DNA from 3 places in the Thauera sinica genome. Region 3 is predicted to be linked to each of the others. Evidence: predicted binding sites of a transcription regulator. Region 3 holds the regulator's gene; each other region holds the start of a gene.
The links. The regulator FliA, encoded in region 3, starts transcription of late flagellar genes. The targets are predictions, from matches to a motif close to CTAAAGTTNNNNNNNNNNNNGCCGNTA.
Positions count from the first base shown of each region.

Region 1: CCZ27_RS01740 (surface-adhesin E family protein) is a predicted target of FliA. The motif match lies at 1,471-1,497, and genes of this name have one in related genera.
Region 2: CCZ27_RS12390 (chemotaxis protein) is a predicted target of FliA. The motif match lies at 1,808-1,834, and genes of this name have one in related genera.

Region 1 covers NZ_CP023439.1:369,937-373,206, forward strand. The annotation lists gene thiC (phosphomethylpyrimidine synthase ThiC) at 1-321, opposite strand, end outside; gene thiD (bifunctional hydroxymethylpyrimidine kinase/phosphomethylpyrimidine kinase) at 403-1,314, opposite strand; TPP riboswitch at 1,307-1,404, opposite strand; gene CCZ27_RS01740 (surface-adhesin E family protein) at 1,533-3,185, shown strand.
Region 2 covers NZ_CP023439.1:2,872,607-2,875,876, forward strand. The annotation lists gene CCZ27_RS12385 (chemotaxis protein) at 1-773, opposite strand, end outside; gene CCZ27_RS12390 (chemotaxis protein) at 784-1,752, opposite strand; gene motB (flagellar motor protein MotB) at 1,873-2,823, opposite strand; gene motA (flagellar motor stator protein MotA) at 2,963-3,270, opposite strand, start outside.
Region 3 covers NZ_CP023439.1:1,151,493-1,154,762, reverse strand. The annotation lists gene motD (flagellar motor protein MotD) at 1-282, opposite strand, end outside; gene CCZ27_RS05055 (flagellar motor protein) at 322-1,062, opposite strand; gene CCZ27_RS05050 (RNA polymerase sigma factor FliA) at 1,092-1,862, opposite strand; gene CCZ27_RS05045 (MinD/ParA family ATP-binding protein) at 1,981-2,790, opposite strand; gene flhF (flagellar biosynthesis GTPase FlhF) at 2,792-3,270, opposite strand, start outside.

The sequences.
Region 1 (3,270 bases), 780 kb from region 3:
GTACTCGGACGAGAGGTCGGCCAGCACCTCGGTGTCGCCGCGTTCCTCGATCCACTTCTGGCGCAGCGCCGGCAGGCCGGAGCGGATGTCGATCCTGGCCGCCGGATCGGTGTAGGGGCCGGAACAGTCGTAGACGAAGATCGGCGGATTGGGCTCGGCGCCGAACGAGGCCGGCGTGTCGCTCTGGCTGATCTCGCGCATCGGTACGCGGATGTCGGGGCGCGAACCCTCGACGTGGATCTTGCGCGAATTGGGCAGCGGCGCGATGGCGGCTTCATCGACGTGCGCCTTGGCAGCGATGAATTTGTCGTTGGCGTTCATGGGCGGTGTCTCCGTGGGGCGGTATGGTCGTCGGGCGGGCCGCGGCCCGCCGGTGGGGTGGTGAGGGGATGGTGGCCGGCCCTACTGCGGGTCGGGCTGCCTGCGCCACAGCGCGTGGAAGTGGTGCACCGGGCCATGGCCGCTGCCGACGGCGAGTTCGCCGGCATGCGCGATCGCGCCCAGCAGCCACTGGCGGGCCTGGCGCACCGCCGCCTCGACCGGGCGCAGGACGTGCGCGCCGGCCGTCCGCGGCAGCAGCGCGGCCACGGCCGAACTCAGCGAGCAGCCGGTGCCGTGGGTGTTGCGGGTGTCGATGCGCGGTGCCGGCAGCTCGACCATGCGGTCGCCGTCGAACAGCAGGTCGACCACTTCGTCGCCGGGCAGGTGGCCGCCCTTGAGCAGCACCCAGCGCTCGGAGGACAGCGGCAGCAGTTCGCGCAGGCGCTCGGCGGCGCGGTACATCTCCTTGACCGTGTCCGGCGCGCGCCGCTCGAGCAGCACGCCGGCCTCGGGCAGGTTCGGGGTGATCAGGAACGTCTGCGGGAACAGCGCCTCGCGCATCATCGCGATCGCGCTCCCGGCCAGCAGGCTGTCGCCGCTCTTGGCGGCCATCACCGGGTCCAGCACGACGTTGGCCGCCTTCCAGTGCGCCAGGCGGTCGGCGACGGCGGCGGTGACCTCGGCGTTGCCGAGCATGCCGATCTTGGTCGCATGCAGCGCGACGTCGGCGAACAGCGTGTCGATCTGCAGGCGCAGGAAGCCGGTGGGCGGGACGTGCACGCCGGTGACGGCGCGGGTGTTCTGCGCGGTGAGCGCGGCGACGACGCCGCAGCCGTAGGCGCCGAGCGCGGAGAAGGTCTTCAGGTCGGCGAGCACGCCGGCACCGCCGGACGGATCGACGCCGGCGATGGAAACCACGTTCGGAATGCCGGAAACGGCACTTGAGGCCGTGCCGGAAGCGGCAGCGGACGGATGACTGGCAGGACGACTCATGGACACGTTTCCCTACGCCGGTGCGAGCCGGATCAGGTTCCAAGGGTTTCTCTCAGCCCGCAGACGCGGCGGGCACCCCTAACGGCGAGGAGGAACGATACTGGAAGCGTTCCGGCCTAGCAAGGTGACCGAAGTCACGGGCGGCGCGGCGGGCGGCTCAAGATTCGGCGGTGCCTGCCGTCAAAATGACCGATAGCGCACCGAGCCTTTGCGACCCGATGAAACCCGCCCGCCTGTTTGCCGCCCTGCTGCTGTTGCCCGCCGCGCTGCCGCTGTGCGCCGCCGACTGGCAGATGGTGGTCCGCGACCGCAACCGCCAGGTCGAGATCGACCGTGCCAGCATCTTCAATTCCGACCGCGGCACCAAGGTGTCGTGGGCGAGGGTGGTGCTGGCGTCGGAGGAGGCGGCGACCGCCGGCTATGCCACGATCAAGGCGCTGAACCGCTACGACTGCATGAACCGCAGCTTCCTCACGGTCAAGCGCGTCTATCTGGATGCCAGCGAGCAGATCCTGCGCGAGGAAGCGGTCGCCGAGCAGGCGCCGATGCTGGTGGCGCGCAACTCGGTCGACGAGCGCCTGTGGCGCGAGGTCTGCCGTCCGCCCACGGCCAAGGACCTCGAGAAGATCGCCGACGAGGCGGTCAAGGCCACCGCCGGGGCGCTGGAGGCGGGGAAGACTGCGCGTCCGCCCGAGGCGAAGCCGCCGCAGGCGGCCGCGGCCGGCTCCGCGCCCAGGCCCGGGCCGATGGCGCAGGCCAGGCCCGAGCCGATTCCGCGCACCGATCCGGCGGCGCGGCCGGCGCCGATCCCCGCCCGCGACGCCGCGGCCGCGCAGTTGCGCAGCGGCGACATCAAGCCCGCCGGCGCGGAGCCGCCGCAGGCCGCCATCGCGCCGCCCCTGCCCAGGCTCGACCTGGCGCCGCCGCCCGAGCGCGCGCCGGACACGAAGGCGGACGTCGCGGGCACGGCCAGGCCGGAACCGAAACCGCCGGTGGCCGCGGCCGGCCGGCCGGCCGGCGAGCCGAAGCCGGTGCCGCCCGCCGCGGCCAGGCCCCGCCCGGCGGCCGCGCCGGTGCGCGAACGGCATGCGCTCGACGAGGCCGCCTTCGCCGCGCTGTCGCTGCACCGTACCGCGGCCGCCGCATCCAGGCCGGTGCCCGTCCGGGCGCAGGACGGCACGCGTGCTGCGGGCGCGGCGCAATGGAGCTACCAGGGCGAGACCGGGCCGGACCAATGGGGCCGCCTGCGCCCCGAGTGGCAGGTGTGCACGCTGGGAACGCGGCAGTCGCCGATCGATCTGCGGGACGGCGTGGGCGTCGAACTCGAGCCGGTGAAGTTCGACTATCGTCCGTCGCGCTTTCGCGTCACCGACACCGGCACCATGCTCCGGGTCGATCTGGACGAGACGATGAGCATGGAGGTGCGCGGCCGGCGCTACCTGCTGGAATACCTGACCCTGCACCGTCCCGCCCAGGACCGCGGCGCCGCGCCGGCGCAGGACATGGTGGCGCATCTGCGGCACCGCGACGCCGACGGCAATCCCGCCATGCTGGCGGTGCCGCTGGCGGCGGGCGAACAGGGCAATGCCGTGCTGCAGATGCTGTTGAACAACCTGCCGCTCGACAAGGGGCGCAGCCATGCACCGGCCGCGCCGATCGATCTTTCCGCGCTGCTGCCGGCCAGCCCGGCGCACTATCTGTACAGCGGCTCGCTGCCGGAGCCGCCCTGCACCGAAGGCGTGCTGTGGGTGGTGATGAAGCAGCCGGCGCCGATGTCCGCCGATCAGCTCGCGGCCTTCGCCCGCCTGTATCCGCCCAACAGCCGCCCTTTCCAGCCGTCCAACGGCCGGCTCGTGCTCGAATCCCGCTGAAGGAACATTCCGTCCGCGTGCCCGCCGGCGCCGCGGGCGGGTAAACTCACCCCGTCGCCGCCGAAGCGGCGCAGGGGCGACCGGC
Region 2 (3,270 bases), 1.7 Mb from region 3:
GTCAGGACGTAGCCGTCCATCTCCGGCATCTCGGCATCGACCATGATGACGTCGATGTCGTCGGCCACGCTGCGCCCGGTCAGCGCCGCATGCGAAGCGATGCCCTCCAGCCTGTTCCACGCCTCGAGCCCGTTCTGCGCGTGCTTGTGGCGCACGCCGAGGCGGTCCAGCACCTCGGCGATCTTGCGCCGCGCCACCGACGAGTCGTCTACGAAGAAGACGTTCACCTCGTGGCCGTTGGCGACCGGCGCGATGTTGCCCACCACCGCCTCGCCGAAGGTGTTCGCGAGAATGGTCTCGACGTCGAGGATGGATACCAGGCGCCCGTCGTCGAGCTGGGTGATGGCGGTGATGAAGCCCGAGGTGCCGCTGGCCAGGTTCTCCGGCGCATGCACCTTGTCCCAGTCCACCCGCACGATGCGGTCGACCGCCTGGACCAGGAAGCCAAGCGTGTGCTTGCTGTACTCGGTCACCATCATCGCCCCGCCGGATACGACGGCGCGGCCCAGGCCGAGCACCGTGTTCAGCGACAGCACCGGGATCACGTTGCCGCGCAGCGAGATCAGGCCCTCCATGCCGTGCGGCATGTTGGGCGTGCGCGTGATGAAGGGCGTGCGCGACACTTCGCGCACCTTGAACACGTTGATGCCGAAACACTCGTCCGTGCCGAGCGAGAACAGCAGCAACTCCATGCGGTTGGAACCGGCGAGCCGCGTCCGGCCATCGACCGACTCGAACAGTTCGCTGTCGTCCTGGGCGTCGGAATTCAACATGATGCGTGCCTCAATTCTCTTCCCGAGCCGCATCGCCGGCGGCAAGCAGGCGGCCGATCGTCTGTGCGAGCCGCTGCGGCTCGAACTTCGATACGTACTCGTCGACACCCACGGAACGGCCGAGCTGCTGGTTCGACATGCCCGACAGCGAGGAATGCATGATCACCGGAATGCCCTCGAAGCGGCGGTCCGACTTGATGTGCTTGGTGAGGATGTAGCCGTCCATCTCCGGCATCTCGACGTCGGTCAGCACCAGGCTGACGAAGTCCTTGATCGCACGGCCGTGGGCCTGCGCATGGGCGGCGACCTTCTTCAGTTCCTCCCACGCCTGCCGGCCATTCACCGAGCCGATGTGGCGCACGCCCATGGCGTCGAGCGTCTGCGAGATCTGCCGGCGCGCCACCGACGAGTCGTCGGCGAAGTACACCGTGTGGGCGTCGGCGCCGGGCAGGTGGACGATCTCCCTGAAGAGCAGTTCGTCGTCGTAGCGGGTGGTTTCGGACAGCACGCGCTCGACGTCAAGCATCATCACCAGCCGGTTGTCTGCCAGCTCGGTCACCGCCGTCACCAGCCCGCCCATCTTGGCGACCAGCATGCCGGGCGGTACGCGCATCTGCGACCAGTCCAGGCGCAGGATGGTGTCGACGTTCTCGACCAGGAATCCCTGGGTATGGCCGTTGTATTCGGTGACGATCATGATGTCGCGCGCGCCGCCGCCGATGCCCACGTAGCTGGCAAGGTCGACCACCGGCACCAGTTCGCCGCGCAGGCTGACCATGCCCTGCACCGCGGAAGGCATTTCGGGCGCGGCGGTGATCGCGGGCGTGCGCATCACTTCGCGGACCTTGAAGACGTTGATGCCGAAAGTCTCGCGCCGCCCGGTGCGCTCGTCGACGCCGAGCGTAAACAGCAGAATCTCCAGCTTGTTGGTACCCGCAAGCCGGGTGCGCGCGTCGATGTTCTTCAGTAGATCGGACATTTGGTTCTTCCGCCTGCGCGCCGCCGATGCGGATGATCGGCGGGGACCACCTGATTATCGGCCGATCGCTGGCGGACTTGAGGAGGCGGATCACCCGGGCCGGACGGACCCGGGCAAGGATCACGCCGGCGGCTGCGGAACGGGGCGTGCGGCTTCCGCCTTCGCAGCCTCGCTGCGCAACGCCTCCTCGGCACGCTTGTTGAGCACGATGATGCTGATGCGCCGGTTGATCGGGTCGAGCCGGTCGTCGCGGTTCAGGTGCATGGTGTCCGCCAGGCCCACCACGCGCACCACCTTGCCCGCCTCGAGGCCGCCGGCGACGAGTTCGCGGCGCGCGGCGTTGGCGCGGTTGGCCGACAGTTCCCAGTTCGAGAAGCCGCGCTCCCCGCCGGCGTACTGGCCGGAGTCGGTATGGCCCGACAGGCTGACGCGGTTCTCCACGTCGTTGAGCGCATGGCCGATCGCCCGCAGCAGGTCGCGCGAATAAGGGCGCAGCTCGGCACTCGCCGACAGGAACATCGGCCGGTTCTGCTCGTCGACGAGCTGGATGCGCAGGCCCTCGTTGACGATGTCGATGAGGATCTGGTTCTTGAACTGGCGCAGCGTGGTGCTGGCTTCGATCAGGGCCTCGATCCGCCCCTGCAGATCGATGAGCTTCGCCCGTTCGCGCCGCATCTCGCCCTCCTCGCTGCTGCCGGTCGCGCCGGGGGCATCCCGCTGCACGTGGCTGGTCGCCGCATCCAGGTTGATCGCGCGGGTCGACTCCTTGTCGCCGCGCCGCACCTGGCCGACCGAGCGGCTCAGATCCTCGCCGCCGCCCTTGATGATGCTCGAACTGTCGCCCGAGCCCTCGCCCCCCTGCATCGCCACCTTGAGCGGATTCTGGAAGTAGTCCGCGATGCCTTCGAGGTCGCCCTGCGCGGTGGAGCCCAGCAGCCACATCAGCAGGAAGAAGGCCATCATCGCGGTGACGAAGTCGGCATAGGCGATCTTCCAGGCGCCGCCATGGTGTCCGCCGCCGCCCTTCTTGATGCGCTTGACAACGATGGGCTGCTGAGTGTCGTCGCTCACCGGACGGCCCTCCCCGCAGGAGCACGCCCTTCGGGCTGCCGGACCGAAGCGCTCGCCGCCATGCCCCGGCCGGCCGCGCCCGGCGCGGCGGAAAGGTCAGGAAGGCCGTAGCCGGCAGGCCGGAACGCGGGGTCCATCGTCAGCCCTTGCGGTTCTTGATTTCCTGCTCCAGCTCGGCAAAGCCGGGCCGGTCGGTCGAATACAGCACCTTGCGTCCGAACTCCACCGCCACCTGCGGCGCGTAGCCGTTCATGCTGGCGAGCAGCACCACCTTCACGCACTGGTAGATCTTGCCGCCTTCTTCCACGCGCTGCTCGAGCTGGCTGGCGACCGGCCCCACGAAGCCGTACGCGAGGAGAATGCCGAGGAAGGTGCCGACCAGCGCACCGCCGATCATCTTGCCCAGCACGGCCGGCGGCTGGCCGACCGAACCCATCACGTTCACCA
Region 3 (3,270 bases):
GCGCTGCGCCTCCTGTTCCGGCGTCGACGGCGTGGCCGGCGCCATGGTGATCGGCTGCACGACGATCTGCTGCCCGCTGTCGTTCAGGTTGATGTTGCGGAAAGCCTGGACCATGGAGTCCGACAGCACGCGGTACTTGCCTTCGTTCACCGACGACAGCGAATACATCACGACGAAGAAGGCGAACAGCAGGGTGATGAAGTCGGCATAGGACACGAGCCAGCGCTCGTGGTTGTCCTGCTCCACGTCCTTCCTGCGCTCGCGCCTGTCCCGACGAACCATGGAAGATCTCGCTCCTGTCGCCGCGGCGTGCCGGGCCGGTCAGGCCACGTAGCCGCGCATGCGGCTCTCGACGATGCGCGGGTTGTCGCCGTTGGCGATGCCGACGATGCCATCGACGAACATCTCCCGCATCGTCGCCAGCGTGGAGATGTGCGACATCAGCTTCTTGGAGATCGGCAGGAACACCAGGTTGGCCAGCCCCACGCCGTAGATGGTCGCGACGAAGGCCACGGCGATGCCGGAGCCCAGCTTGGACGGATCGGTGAGGTTCTCCATCACGTGGATCAGCCCCATCACCGCGCCGAGGATGCCGATCGTCGGCGCATAGCCGCCCGCGCCTTCCCAGATCCGCGCCGCCTGCCGCATCTGCGCTTCCCACACGCCGATCTCCACCTCCAGCACCTCGCGCAGGCGGCCGGGTTCCACGCCGTCGACCAGCAGTTGCAGCCCCTTGCGCATGAAGGGATCGCCAACCGCCGTGGCCCGGTTCTCCAGCACCAGCAGCCCTTCCTTGCGTGCGATCTGGCTCCAGCCGGAAACCTGGGTGATGATCTCCTCGTGGCTGACGGCGGGCGGCACGAACACCCAGCGCACCATGCGCACGCCCTCGACGAAGGTACGCAGCGGGCTTTGCAGCATGACGGCGCCCAGCGTGCCGCCGACCACGATCATGAAGGCGGTCGGCTGCAGCAGCGAAGAAATGTGCCCGCCTTCCAGCGACTGGCCGACCAGGATGGCGGCAAGGCCGAGGGTGACGCCGACCAGGCTGATGCTATCCATGCGCGAGCGGCCCCTTCATCCCTTGCGCATCAGATCTGCGCCGGCCTTTTCGGCGGGCGGCCGCGGCGCGCACCGCTGCCGGCCGGGGCGCCGACGCCGAGGACCCGCGCGCGCAGGCGGGCCACTGCCTGGCTGTGGAGCTGGCAGACGCGCGACTCGGTCACGCCCAGCACCTCTCCGATCTCGCGCAGGTTCAGTTCCTCGTCGTAGTACAGCCCCATGACCAGCTTCTCGCGCTCGGGCAGGTCGTCGATCGCGCGCACGAGATTGGCGCGCATGTCGGCATCCTCGAGGATGACGAGCGGATTGGCCTCCGGCTGGCCGAGGTGGCGCTCGAAATAGTCCTCGCCATCGCCCTCGGCGAAATCCTCGAAATAGACGAGTTGATGGCCGCGCGCGTCCTGCAGCATCTGCTGGTATTCGGCGAGCGGCACGCCCAGCGAGTCGGCCAGCTCCGTCTCCGACGGCGGGCGGCCGTGCTGCTGCTCGAGCGCGTGGATGGCGGCCTCGATGCGGCGCATGTCGCGGCGCAGGCTGCGCGGCAGCCAGTCGTTCTCGCGCAGGCCGTCGAGCATGGCGCCGCGGATGCGCTGCACCGCGTAGGTCTCGAACTGCGCGCCGAGGCCCTCTTCGTAACGGCCGATGGCATCCAGCAACCCGATCATTCCATTCTGGATCAGGTCATCGACGTCCACGCTCGCCGGCAGTTTCGCCATCAACTGGAACGCGATGCGCTTGACCAGCGACGCATAGGCTTCCACGAGGTGCCCCTTGTCGAGTTTTCCTGCTGCGTCGTACATCCGGTCGGCCTGTGTGTCCTGTTGCGGCGGGAAGGCGCACTCGCCACCGCCATCCTGATTGCGGGACTGCATTCTCCCGCACTGTCGCAGGCATTACCAGCGGCGGCGGTCAGGCTTGTCATCCGTGCGACCGCGCGTCCGCCGTGCCGCAGGCGGGCAGCCGCGCCCACGAGGTGTATCGCCGCGCGGCCGGCGCCGCGGGCCGGCCGGGCCGTGCGGCCAGCACAGGCCGGGCGAGCCCGGCCGCGAGGTCGTCGCGCTCGACTTCGCCGAGCCAGGCCAGCGGCACGCCGACATGGCGGCGCACCAGCGTGTCGAGGCTGGCGAAGAAGGCGGCGGCATCGGCCCTACCGCGCGCACGGCACACCGCGACGTCGACCGAACCCGCCCCGCCGGCAGCCAGTTGCTTGATGGCCTGGTACGCCTCGGTGGCACCGCAGGCGCTCGCCTCCGCCACCAGCAGGCGGCGCGGCGCGGCATGCACGAGAGCCGAAGGCTCGGCGGCGGCGGCGCCGTCGGCGTGGATCAGCACGAACCCCGCATGGCGATGCAGGATGCGCAGGGCCTCGAACAGGCAGGTCCGCCGCGCATCGTCGAGCAGCGGCAGGGTGAGCGCCGCCGCTGCTGCCGGAACCCGGCCGAGCAGCCCCGGCACCGGCTGCACCACCGACGACAGCAGGGTGCGGCCGTCGAGCAGTTGCAGCAGGTCCGGCCCGGCACCCAGGCCGAGCGCGCCGCCCAGCCCGGCCTCCCCTTCGGCCTCGTCGATGACGAGCACGCGCAGGGCATGGCCGGCGATGCGGTGGGCGGCCATCACCGCGTTCTCCGCACGCAGCCGGCCGGCCGAATACAGGGCCGCCACCTGGGGCGGCGACCGGCGGAACAGCCGGCGCAGCCCGGCCGCCTGGTCTTCGCGCGCATCGGCCATGTCAGGCTCCCGCGCCGGCCGCCGCGAGCATCATGCCGGCTTCGTCGTCGTGCAGATGCCAGGGCGATTCCGCCGCCTGCTCGCGCATCGCGCGGTGCAGCAGATAGGCGCGGTTGGGCAGGTGCAGATCCTCCGGCACGCGCTGCCCGTTGGCCAGGAACAGGATGTCGAGCTTGCGCCGGATCGCCACGTCGACCGCCGGCGCCAGCGAGGCCGCCTCGTCCACCTTGGTGACGATGCAGCCGGCCAGGTCGCCGCCCCGGTAGGCGCGCACCACGTCGTCGAGCGTGTCGCCGCGGCAGGTGGCGTTGAGCAGCAGCAGCCGGCGCACCTCGCCGGCCTCGTTCAGCATGCGGGCCTGCGCGGACACCATGCGGTCGCGCTGGCTCATGCCCATCGTGTCGATCAGCACCATGTGCTTGTCGCGCAGGCCGGCCAGCGTCTGGCGCAGTTCGGCGCCGTCGCGCACCGCGAACACCG